2 regions of the Flavobacterium gelatinilyticum genome follow, and region 2 is predicted to be linked to the other one. Evidence: riboswitches for the same ligand, from Rfam matches in the RefSeq annotation. Region 2 holds a riboswitch; the other holds the start of a gene.
What was found. Region 2 has a riboswitch for cobalamin ahead of OZP11_RS19170 (TonB-dependent receptor plug domain-containing protein). Riboswitches for the same ligand answer to the same signal wherever they lie in the genome.

Region 1: linked by a shared signal. The riboswitch ahead of OZP11_RS24805 (TonB-dependent receptor) and the one ahead of OZP11_RS19170 (TonB-dependent receptor plug domain-containing protein) in region 2 are both predicted to bind cobalamin.

The regions. Positions count from the first base shown of each region.
Region 1 is NZ_CP114287.1:5,812,581-5,818,578, reverse strand. It holds gene OZP11_RS24815 (cell surface protein) at 1-985, opposite strand, end outside; gene OZP11_RS24810 (YncE family protein) at 990-2,135, opposite strand; gene OZP11_RS24805 (TonB-dependent receptor) at 2,132-4,171, opposite strand; cobalamin riboswitch at 4,294-4,495, opposite strand; gene OZP11_RS24800 (sensor histidine kinase) at 4,609-5,943, opposite strand; gene OZP11_RS24795 (sigma-54-dependent transcriptional regulator) at 5,945-5,998, opposite strand, start outside.
Region 2 is NZ_CP114287.1:4,458,130-4,464,127, reverse strand. It holds gene cobU (bifunctional adenosylcobinamide kinase/adenosylcobinamide-phosphate guanylyltransferase) at 9-533, shown strand; gene cobT (nicotinate-nucleotide--dimethylbenzimidazole phosphoribosyltransferase) at 664-2,343, shown strand; gene OZP11_RS19180 (adenosylcobinamide-GDP ribazoletransferase) at 2,393-3,181, shown strand; gene OZP11_RS19175 (histidine phosphatase family protein) at 3,166-3,699, shown strand; cobalamin riboswitch at 3,770-3,971, shown strand; gene OZP11_RS19170 (TonB-dependent receptor plug domain-containing protein) at 4,000-5,853, shown strand; gene OZP11_RS19165 (YncE family protein) at 5,859-5,998, shown strand, end outside.

The sequences.
Region 1 (5,998 bases), 1.4 Mb from region 2:
AGGTGATTGATTCCTGATCTTTCAGCCATTTTGGCCAATACTCCAGTGAATGATTATAGGCATTGTTTTGTACCAGATAGCCGTCTTTTCCCTGATTGTCTTTCCAGTAGATATATTCCAGATCCGTAAAAATAACTGTTCCTGTCCCGCCTCCCGGAACCGGAACTTTATTAGGATCAGGTCGGAAATAGGTTATTTCGTAATTGCGGATCGTTTTTTCCATATTGTGTCCTGCACCTTCAATTTCATACCATTCATCATCCGGAAGTCCGTTTTTGTTTTTATCGTATGAAACCATAATCACGCCGGCTTCACTGCTTCCGCCGCGCATTTCGGCATCTGGATTCGGGTTCGCTTCTGCCCAAAAAGCATTACCCAAAACCCTGAAATCTCTTTTTCCTTTGATATTGACAATACTGTGGTCAAAACCAAAAACCACATAACCGCCAAATGCACCAAGCGAAATCATATCGGCATTTTTCTTAGCCAGATACATATTCGTTCTCGACAAAACCCTGTCGGCACTATCACCGTCATTTGCCACCGGAAGATCATTTACAAATTGTCCCGGAGCAGGTTTAAATTCAATAACCTTCGAGATATAACTTTTTAGTTCTTTGGCTTCCGCCGAAACAGAAACCGTAATTTCTTCTGTCTCCGAAGTTCCTTTATCTGTAATAACCACTTTGAATTTGTACGTTCCTTCGGTTGCAGCCACAAACAAAGCTTCTTTTGAAGACAGATTGGTCAAAGCATAATTTTCAGATGAAACACTTTCAACCGACCAGCTGTAAACCGCATCTGCACCGGCCGAAATTTTCGGGCTCAGGGTCAGAATCACAAATCGCTGTGTTTTATATACATTATCTTCTGTTTCGCCGCCACCCGTTTCCGGACTATCATCGCCGCCTGAACAATTGACCAGTGCAATCGCCAAAAAAGCGAACAAGACCAATTGGGAATATTTTAAAAATCGTTTCTTCATATATTTAGTTTTTAGTTATAAAAGCAATGTGCGCAGGAATGTTACCGGCAGTTGTTCGCCATTTCAGTTTTCCTTCGGGTGTAAAACAATAGATATAACCCGTTACGACATAATTCTGCGCATCGGTTATATAGATTTCTTTGGTTTCGGGATTGACCTGAAGGCCGTACGGAATCATGATTTTTTTATCGGTGCCGTCTGTAATGATTTTATCGCTGATTATTTTCTTCGTTCGTGTATCCAGAATTCCGTAAGTAATTTCATTTTTGTTGGTTATGTAACTCCATGAAACACTGTAATAATAGAGCAGATCATCAACCAGACACATTCCCAGAACCGGAAGATCGAGCTGCATTTTTTTCTCGTCGGTTTTCGTGTCAATTACAAACAGGTTCGAAGGTGTATTGTAATAATCACCTCTGGAACTCACATAAATATCACCGCGGCTGTCAATCTCCATGCTGTACAGATTGATGCCCACGTCTATCTTTTTAATTTCTGTAAACGTTTCCAAATCAATAACCGAAATTGTCCTGTCGTAATTTGGAACGCGATAACCTCCGGAATTTGCAACGTAGAGCTTTCCGTTATGCACAACCATTTGTTCCGGCTGATACCCAACGGTTACTTTTCTTTTTATTTCTAATGAAGTCGTATCAATTTCGGCAACAAAACCAATTTCAGCATTCGGATCAATCGCTACCGGTCCGGCATACGAACTCACATAAGCTTTGTCTTTATAAAAAGCTACGTAGCGGCAGTTTGGAATATCAATTTTTTTAATGCGCTTTGCCGTCCATTTTTCGAGCACTTCTACTTTATTCGAAACATTAATTACTGCGTAGACTTTGTTTCCGTAAATCTGAATGTCATTGCCCACATCGCCCAGTTCTTTTACCACATTCGGGTTACGTTCTGAGTACACATCGGAGGTGTAATTTCCTGTCCGATAACTAAAAACGTCTATACTGGCGCGGTTCATGCCCATATTGCCTTCGTTCAAAAGGTAAAAACCTTCAATATTTCCGTCACTTCTCGGCGCGGCCACATTTACATCCGAAGAAAGAAAAACCATCTCGTCTTCCCGGCATGAAACGAAAGAAACTGCAACAGCAAAACCAAAAACTATTTTTATAATATTCCTTTTCATAACTCGATACTGATTATAAATTTGAAAGTTCTGCCTGGCATTGGATAATTGTAAATAACCTCGTAGTTCTGATTAAAAGCGTTGTTTACTTCGATCGTTCCGTTGAGTTTGAATTTGCTGAAGGCAAACGATTTCTGCACCGCCAGATCATGCGTATACCACGGCTGTACTTCGTTTACCTTGATATTGTTAACGTTTCCGTTATAGCGTTTCCCCACATAGATAAAACTGTAATTGAAATTCCACGATTCGTAACCGGCATTTAAAATTCCCGAACCGCTGTGCCAGGGTGTATACGGAATCTGATCACCGTATGAAGACAATTCTAAACCAACAAATTTTGTAAAATCACGGCTTTCAGAATAAGTATACGTCAGGTTAGCAGAAAGATTTACTTTGTCGATATGCGTTCCCATATTCACAACTGTTTCGATTCCTTTTCCTTTTACCTGTCCCATATTGGTCATCATCCAGCGGAATAAATTCCCCGTTGGCGCCGCGACAATTTTGTCTTTGGTGTTGGTATAATAGGCATCAGCCTGAATAGAAAATTTGTCCAGAAAATATTTCCCTGTTGGAATATTATAAGTAAAACCTACATCGTACTGGTTCATATATTCGGGTCTCAAAGTGCTTGAACCAACCATTGTATAATACAAATCGTTGAAAGTGGGCATTCTGAAAATACGTTTGGCAAAAGCCCTTAAGTTGAAATCGTATTTTTTAAAGGGCGTATAGCCAAGGAATAAAGCAGGAGTAAATTCGGTTTTATTGGGTGCTTTGGCATTGTATTTTACCTCTTCGATTACGCGGGTTGCGAGAAGGTTTCCGAGAACTTTAAAACCTTCATACCGGTACGAACTTGCCAGAGAAACCAAAGCCGTATAACGCTGCGGAAAAGAAAACTGCGTCTGAATTCCTCTTCTTGAGGCATTTAGTTTATTGTATTGAAAATCGGTTGACAACGAGACATCCCAGGCTGGTAAAATGCTGTACATATTTACGGCAGAAAAATAGACTTCCTGCTGGTAATAACTGTCATCAGACTGTGCTCCTTCGGTTACTGTTTCGCCTAAAATACTGGTCGTATCTCTGGCGATATAATGCGTGTAATCGTAGGCGAATTTTCCTTTTACCTGAAATTTATATTTGTCTGAAACATCTTTTGTCAAATAGGCCTGACCAAAGAAATTCTTATCAAACTGTCGAAACCCGTCACGGAATTTATTCTCAACAATAGCTCCCGGCGCTCCTCTTTCGGAATCATAATAATACACTTTGGCGTCCCAGGTTCCTTTGTTTATTTTTCCGTATACGCCGGACTCAAAGCGAAGGGCTTCAATATCGCTGTTCCATCTGGTTGCCGTGGTATCATAAGCAGTGGTACCGTCCTGATTTTTTCGCTTGTACCTAAATTTATATTCTCCGTTTGATTTTATGTATTCTGAGCTGACACTCATACTGACTTTGTCGCTCAGTTTTTGTTCCCATCTAAAAGAAGGATCATGATAATCAATCGACATGGTTTTGTAACGAACCCGTAAGTTTGATTTTTTTGTTCCGATGAAAACCGGACGTTTGGTTCTCATATAAATAGCCGAAGCGGAAGCAAAATCCTTAGCAGATTGAAAAATTTCGCTCTTTTGACCGTTGTACATCGTAAGCGCTTCCATATCGTCAAGAGAATATTTTCCTAAATCGGTTACTCCGTTCTGGGCGTTTCCCAATTGGATTCCATCGTAAAAAACACCCACATGATGCGTTCCCATATTCCGAACGTCCACCGTTTTGAGTCCGCCCAAGCCACCGTAATCTTTGATTTGAGTTCCGGCAAAATAACGCAGCGCATCGGCCACATTATGACTTGCCAGATTTTCGAGCAGAACGCCCGAAAGGCTTTGCACCGGAATTACTTCCTGATACGGTTTCCCTTTTAGAATAACTTCTTTTAAAACACGCGAACTATCTGTTACTGCCTGCGAATGAAGTAAAAAAGGAATAAATACGATACAAACAGCTAAAAGGGTTTTCTTCAAAACTTTACATCACTAATTATTAAATAACTTTCAGTGAATGCAGTTTTTACAAAAACATAGAAGTAAGCCCGCCAGAATCCGGCAGGTTATAATCTTGTCATCAACTTCATACCACGAAAGTTTTAAACTATGTGATCGTGGCAAGTCTCCTGACTTGTTCCATCTTTAAACGGCCTTCTCATGCGCCACGGCGCACAATGGCATTAGTACTGTTTAAAGACTTTGGATAGAACTTACAGTAGCGGGTCTGTTCAGGATTTACACCTGATTCCCTTTTAACTATTTTTTCTGAAGAAAAAACAGACCAAAATCAAGGGTAAAGATATAACGCATATATCTCGTCTGCAAGATAAAACTTGTTTTTTTGGAAATTTAATAATGAGGCTAAAGCAGCTTGTACGGGTTTACAAGGCTTTACAAAAGAAGAAAACAAAAAATTACATTTCAATAAAACAAATCTCAAAAACCGTTTTTCCGCTTTCATTTTTATGCGAAATATAACCGCCGTGCGCTTCGATAATGTTTTTAGACAAAGTGAGTCCTATCCCCGCGCCTTCGTTTCTTGTTGTGAAAAAAGGAAGGAAAATCTTGTCTTCGATTTCTTTTTCGATACCTTTTCCGTTATCTTTTATTTTAATGAAAGTACGGTTTTCTCTGGCTTCCGCCGAAATTATAATTTGTTTTTCGTTTGTGTTTTCAAGCGCATTAATCGAGTTTGTGAGTAGATTTATTAAAACCTGCTCAGCCTGCTGTGAATCTGCCTGAATCCAGAGTTTATTTGATATGGCATTTACAACTTCAATATTTGCTTTTCGCAGGAGCGGATTCATGACTTGAAGGCAGTTTGAAACCAAATCCTGTAATTCTGTTTTTTCTTTTTTAGGCGAAGGCAGCATAGCCAGTTTGCGATAACCTTCAACAAATTTTTGCAGATGGTCGCTTCGTCTCAGCATGGTTCCAACGCTGTTTTTAATATCTTCCAGATCTTCCGCCGAAAGTGAATCCTGTTCTACCAAATCCTGCAGATTCTGGCAGATGGAACGAATGGGTGTAATCGAATTGAGTAGTTCATGCGAAATGACTTTCATCAGATTAATCCAGGCATCTTTTTCTTTTTTCTCTACCACATTTTGAATCGAATCCAATAAAATAATGAAATATTCTTTCCCGAAAATTTCGGTTCTTGAAGCCTGCAGAACAAAAGTCTGCCTGTTTTGTTCGTTGATACTGATTTCAATTGCTGTTTTGATTTCATTAAAATTATCTTTTTCGATAATCTCACACAAAGACGGCAGCTGGTTTTTAAGATATTTCCATTTTGAAACCTTCGGAACATTAAAATGATCCGAAAAATATTCATTCATTAAAAAGATATTCCAGTCGGTTTCCTGTTTTTGCAGAATAACAACGCCTGTTTCGATATTGTTTAAAATTGAGCGGTAAATAATGTCTTTAGAAACCTGTTCGTTATCCTTGTTTTTGAGCGTTTCATACAGTACAAACAAATCATTGCAGTCTTTATTGAATTTGTGTTTTGAAAAATCGGAACTAAAATCATTCTGTAATATCGAAGCAATCGTTTTATCGTAAATGAGCACAAAATTGCGGACATAAAAATACATTTCGCGAATGAGCAGAAAAACCATGCAGCAGCCAAATATTCCTGTAAATAACAAATTGATTTTAAAGAAATAAATCGAAAGTTCAATAGCGCCCACGATGAATAACAATCGCAGAAACAACAGTTTGTAGGTTTGTAACGTTTTAAACATCTTAATTTACATTGATATTATATTTCTCAAGGCGTCTATACAAAGAACCTCTTGA
Region 2 (5,998 bases):
CATTATAAATGATTTATCTCATCACCGGAGGCGAACGATCAGGAAAAAGCACCTATGCACAAAATTTAGCTTTACAGCTTTCTGATTCTCCAATATATGTAGCAACGGCCAGAAAATGGGATTCTGATTTTCAAAACCGAATCGACCGCCACCAGCAGGAACGCGACGATCGCTGGACGAATATCGAAAAAGAAAAATATCTAAGCGAAATTGACTTTTCTGGAAAAACCGCTTTAATTGACTGCGTCACACTCTGGTTAACCAATTTTTTTGTCGATCATAAAAATAATGTTTCGCTAAGTCTTGAGGAAGCTAAAAAAGAATTCCTCTCTATCGCCAATCAGGAAAACACTACACTTATTATTGTAACCAACGAAATTGGAATGGGCGTTCATGCCGCAACCGAAATTGGAAGAAAATTTACAGAACTACAAGGCTGGATGAACCAGTTTCTGGCTTCAAACGCCGATGAGGTGGTTTTGATGGTATCAGGGATTCCGGTCAAAATAAAGGGAGAAAATTCTAAGTTTTAAATTCAAAATCCAATAAGGTAAATTATCTTTACGTAAACACCTTAATCAAAAGATCGAATTTGATATTCTAATTATCATTGATATTGAATTTTGTCACTGCTTTGGAATTTTAAAAAATGGAATTTACAACATGAGCAATCTGGACGACATATTAAAATCACGACGCGACACGCGTCATTTTACAACCGATGAGGTTCCTGACGAAGTAATCGAGAAAGCTTTACAGGCCGGACATTGGGCTCCTTCGGTTGGACTGACCGATGCAACGCGATATTATATTATAAAATCAGATGAGGTAAAAAGTGCGATTAAAAACCTGTTTTTAGATTACAATAAAAAAGCCGAAGAACTTACCGATAATCCTGAACAGAAGGAACTTTACAAATCGCTGAAACTAGAAGCTATCGAAGAGGCGCCAATCGGGCTTATTATTGCGTATGATCGTTCGGTTTTGAATCAGTTTACGATTGGTACTATCGGCAGTAATGAGGCGGTTAAATTCAGTTCAGTTTGTGCGGCCCAGAATATCTGGCTTTCGCTTACCGAACAAGGTTATGGAATGGGCTGGGTTTCGATCCTGAATTATCATCAGTTTAAAAAAATCCTCGATTTACCTGAAAATATAGAACCACTGGGTTATTTCTGCATTGGAAAACCGGCTACGAATTATGGCAGTCAGCCCATGTTGCAGCAATTGCGCTGGAAACAGAAATCGGAAGCTCCAGCTTCAACTGAAATCACCGAAATCCATAAAATAAATATTCCTGAAATTGATTTAGAACCAAAATCAAAAATCGAAAATTCCACAAATTTCAGGCAGCTTTTACAGGAAAAAATAGATTCGAAAACAAAACCCGTAGGCTCTTTGGGAACTTTGGAAACACTGGCTTACCAGATGGCAGTTGTTTTTGAAACTTTAAACCCAAAAATCACAAACCCTAATATTGTCGTTTTTGCAGCAGATCACGGAATTGCCAATCATGGTGTAAGCGATTATCCGCAGGATGTTACACGTCAAATGGTGAATAATTTTCTCGAAGGCGGTGCTGCTATAAATGTGTTCTGCAATCAAAACAATATTAATCTGTCAATTGTAGATTCGGGTGTTAATTACGATTTTCCAACGAATGCTAAATTAATTAATGCCAAAATTGCTAAAGGCACACAATCTTTCCTGCACACATCGGCAATGAGCGAAACGGAACTGCAATTTTGTTTTGACAAAGGAAAATCAATCGTCGAAAACATTGCCAAAACTGGTTCTAACTGCATTGGCTTTGGTGAAATGGGAATTGGAAATACCTCAACAGCATCTGTTTTAATGAGCCTTTTAACCAATCTGCCAATCGAAGAATGTGTTGGAAGAGGAACCGGAATCAACGATCAAAAACTTCTCGACAAACAAAATATCCTGAAAAAAGCGCTCGATAATTATTCCGGTCAGGCCGAATTAAAACAGCAGCTTGCCTATTTTGGCGGTTTTGAAATTATACAGATGGCTGGCGGCATACTCGCCGCTTTCGAAAATAAAATGCTCATTTTAATTGATGGTTTTATCTGTACTGCGGCTTTTTTAATTGCTTATAAAATAAATCCGAACATCATGAAAAATGCTGTTTTCTGTCATTGTTCTGCCGAAAAAGCGCATTTAAATTTATTGAATTATCTTGAAGCAAAACCTGTTTTAAATCTTAATCTGCGCCTGGGCGAAGGCACGGGCTGCGCGGTTGCTTTTCCGATTTTAAAATCGGCTGAAGCTTTTTTGAATGAAATGGCCAGTTTTGAAAGCGCAGGAGTTAGTAAGAAATAGCGTTCAGTTCCAGTTTTCAGTGTACAATTTAAAAACCCTTATTTTTTTGATGAAAAAACAACTCCATATATTTTTTACCTGTTTGATGTTCTACACCAGAATTCCATGTCCAAAGAACATTACTCATGATCCTGATTATCTAAACAAAGCAACGAGATATTTTCCTTTTATTGGATGGATTGTCGGGACTATTTCATTTCTTGCTTTTTATCTTTTTTCATTTTTTCTTTCAACAGAAACTGCTGTTATTTTTGCTATTGTGAGTTCTGTTTTAACCACAGGAGCTTTTCATGAAGACGGTTTTGCTGATGTATGCGACGGATTTGGAGGCGGATGGACAAAAGAAAAGATTCTGAAAATCATGAAAGACAGTGCAATTGGCGCTTACGGAGCCATTGGATTGGTCTTGCTTTTTCTTCTTAAATTTAAATTACTTTCAGAAAGTATTGCGCTTTTTGCAAATCACGATTATATACTAATTTACCTTCTATTTGTTTCTGGACATTCTTTAAGCCGTTTGGCAGCAATAAGCATAATTTTTACGCACGAATATTCAAGAGATGATGCTTCGAGTAAAAGCAAACCTATTGCAAAAAAACATACCTGGAAAGAAATTCTCGGGGCATTTCTGTTTGGTTTAATTCCTTTAACCGTTTTCTCTTATTTCGACTTAAAAATCCTTTTAGCTTTAATTCCGGTTTTTATGACACGATACTTTCTGGCAGGGTATTTCCAAAAATGGATTGACGGTTATACCGGAGACTGTCTTGGAGCAACACAACAGGTTTGCGAAGTTATGTATTACCTAAGTATTCTTTTTATATGGAAATTTATCTAGTCCGACACACCGAAACAATCTGCGAACAAGGAATCTGCTACGGACAATCGGATGTAAATATTGCAGAACCATTTGAGGAAATATTTACTAAAATTATTTCCGAACTGCCATCTGAAGCCCATATTTTCACCAGTCCGCTAAAACGTTGTGTCATTCTGGCAAAGCATATCCGGGAAAACATCAGCACTATTTCATATGAAGAAGATGAACGTTTGAAGGAAATGAATTTTGGCGACTGGGAATTGAAAAACTGGAACGAAATTCCGCCTGAAGAACTTAATCCGTGGATGGAAGATTTTGTGAATATTCCCGTTTCAAACGGTGAATCTTTTTTACAGCTGCATGAAAGAACCGGAGACTTTTTAAAAGATAAAATTTTTAAAACAAAATATCCTGTTGTTATTGTTGCACATGCCGGAATTATCAGAAGTATTTTGTGTCATCAGACTTCATTACCGCTAAAAAATGCATTTGAAAATAAAGTAAATTTCGGACAAGTTATTAAAATAAACTTCTAATTTTTTTCGTTGTTTTAAAGATTGTTGCGAAAAGTGAAACAAATTTTGAATATTCAATATTTTTAACTTTATCTTTGCAGCAAATTAAGGTTGTGTTTTTATTAAACACATTAAAAGGGAATCAAGTAAAATCTTGAGCTGTACCCGCAACTGTAAGCTTAGTTCTAAAAGAATGTTTGTTGTAACTGCAACACCACTGCTCGCCCCCAAGCGAATGGGAAGGTCAACAACAAAACGCAAGCCAGGAGACCTGCCTTTGTAACAAAATATCGAGCTCTCGGGAAAAAGAGTGTAGAAATTATGACTTTAAGAATGCGTTTTGTTTTATTGTTTCTATTGTTGTGCCAGGTAATTTGTGCGCAGAACGATTCTATTACCAAACTGAAAGAAGTTTTGGTTTCTGACACTAATCTTAAAAAATATTCTAATTCACAGTCGGTATTGCAATTGAATGATTCAGTTATCAATAAAAATGAACCTTTACTTACTAATTTATTAAATTATAATTCTTCCATTTATTTTAAAGAATATGGCAGAGGAATGCTTTCTAATGTTTCTTTTAGAGGAACAACTTCTTCTCAGACTGCTGTAATCTGGAACGGTATCAATATTAATTCTCAGATGAACGGAAGTACTGACTTTAATACCATTTCAGGTGCTGACTATAATTCTGTAAGTGTAAAAGCCGGAGGAGGAAGTGTAATTTACGGAAGTGGTGCTGTTGGAGGAACTGTACATTTAAATTCTGATTTGGCATTTTTTAATCGTTTTGAGAATAATTTAAAACTAGAATACGGAAGTTTTAACACTATTGGAATAAATTATAAAGCCAATATTGCTAATGAAAAATGGAGTGCCCAAATTGGATTCTCCCGAAACAGTTCTACAAATGATTATAAATATCTAAACCGTTATACGTGGAGAGGCGAACAGCGCTGGAATCAAAATGGCGAATATGAAATTATGACCATGAGCGCCAGTGCAGGCTATAAAATTGATACAAAAAATACGCTTAAACTTTATAGTCAGATTTCAAATACTGACCGTAACACTTCTCTTGTTACTGAAAGTGAAACAAAAAGTAAATATGTAAACGGTTTCAACCGAAATTTACTGGAATATGACGGTGACTTCGGGAAATTCAAAACCAATTTTAAAACGGCTTACATCTTCGAAAACTACCAGTATTTTGCCGATAATACAAAAGATTATTTCAGCTATGGTAAAACCGAAAACTTAATTACAAAATTAGATTTAGGATATACACTATTTAAATCAACACAAATAAACGGTATCGTAGATTACAACAGAACAAAAGGTTACGGAACAAGTTTTGGCGATCACGTCCGCGAAATCACATCTGCTTCTTTACTTGTAAAACAGGACATTGGAAACAACTGGAAAAATGAATTCGGGATCAGAAAAGAGTTTACAGACAATTATGACTCACCGGTTTTATTCTCGCTTGGGTCTGCATATCAGTTTGGCAGATTATACAATTTAAAAGTAAACGTTTCGCGAAATTTCAGAATACCAACTTATAATGATTTATACTGGAATCCGGGAGGCAATCCGGATTTAAAACCTGAAAGTTCATATCAGGCTGAAATAGGAAATGTTTTTACATTCAGAAATATTTCGCTTACACAAACTTTTTACTATATCAAACTCAAAGATATGCTGCAGTGGGTACCTGGAAGAAACGGTATTTGGTCGCCTCAGAATACGGACAGAGTAAACAGTTACGGAGCCGAAACTCTGCTAAACTGGCATACCTCTTTCGGAAAAAATCATTTGGTTTTTAATGGCTCTTATGCTTACACTGTATCTGAAGATTACGAAACTAAAAAGCAGTTGTTTTTTGTTCCGTTTAATAAAGTCACCGCTTCGGCATCGTATTCCAGAAACAAAATCACGGCTTATTATCAGTTCCTGCACAATGGCTTTGTATATACAAGGGCAGACAATAATCCTGATGAAATTATAAATGATTACACGGTTTCGAATGTGGGAATTGATTACGATTTCAAATTTCTGGATTCTTTCAAACTCGGTTTTAAGGTTCTCAATCTTTTTAATAAGGATTATGAAGGTTATGAGGACAGACCTATGCCGGGAAGTAATTTCAATATGTATTTAACTCTAAAATTTTAATAATTATGAAACTTAGTAAATTACTCTTACTAGCACTTTGTATTTCATTATTTGCCTCTTGTTCAAGTGATGATGATACTACAGAAAACAATGATGATGATGTAGTCGTAACGCCTTCAAAAGGAGATTACGAAGAAGGGTTCTT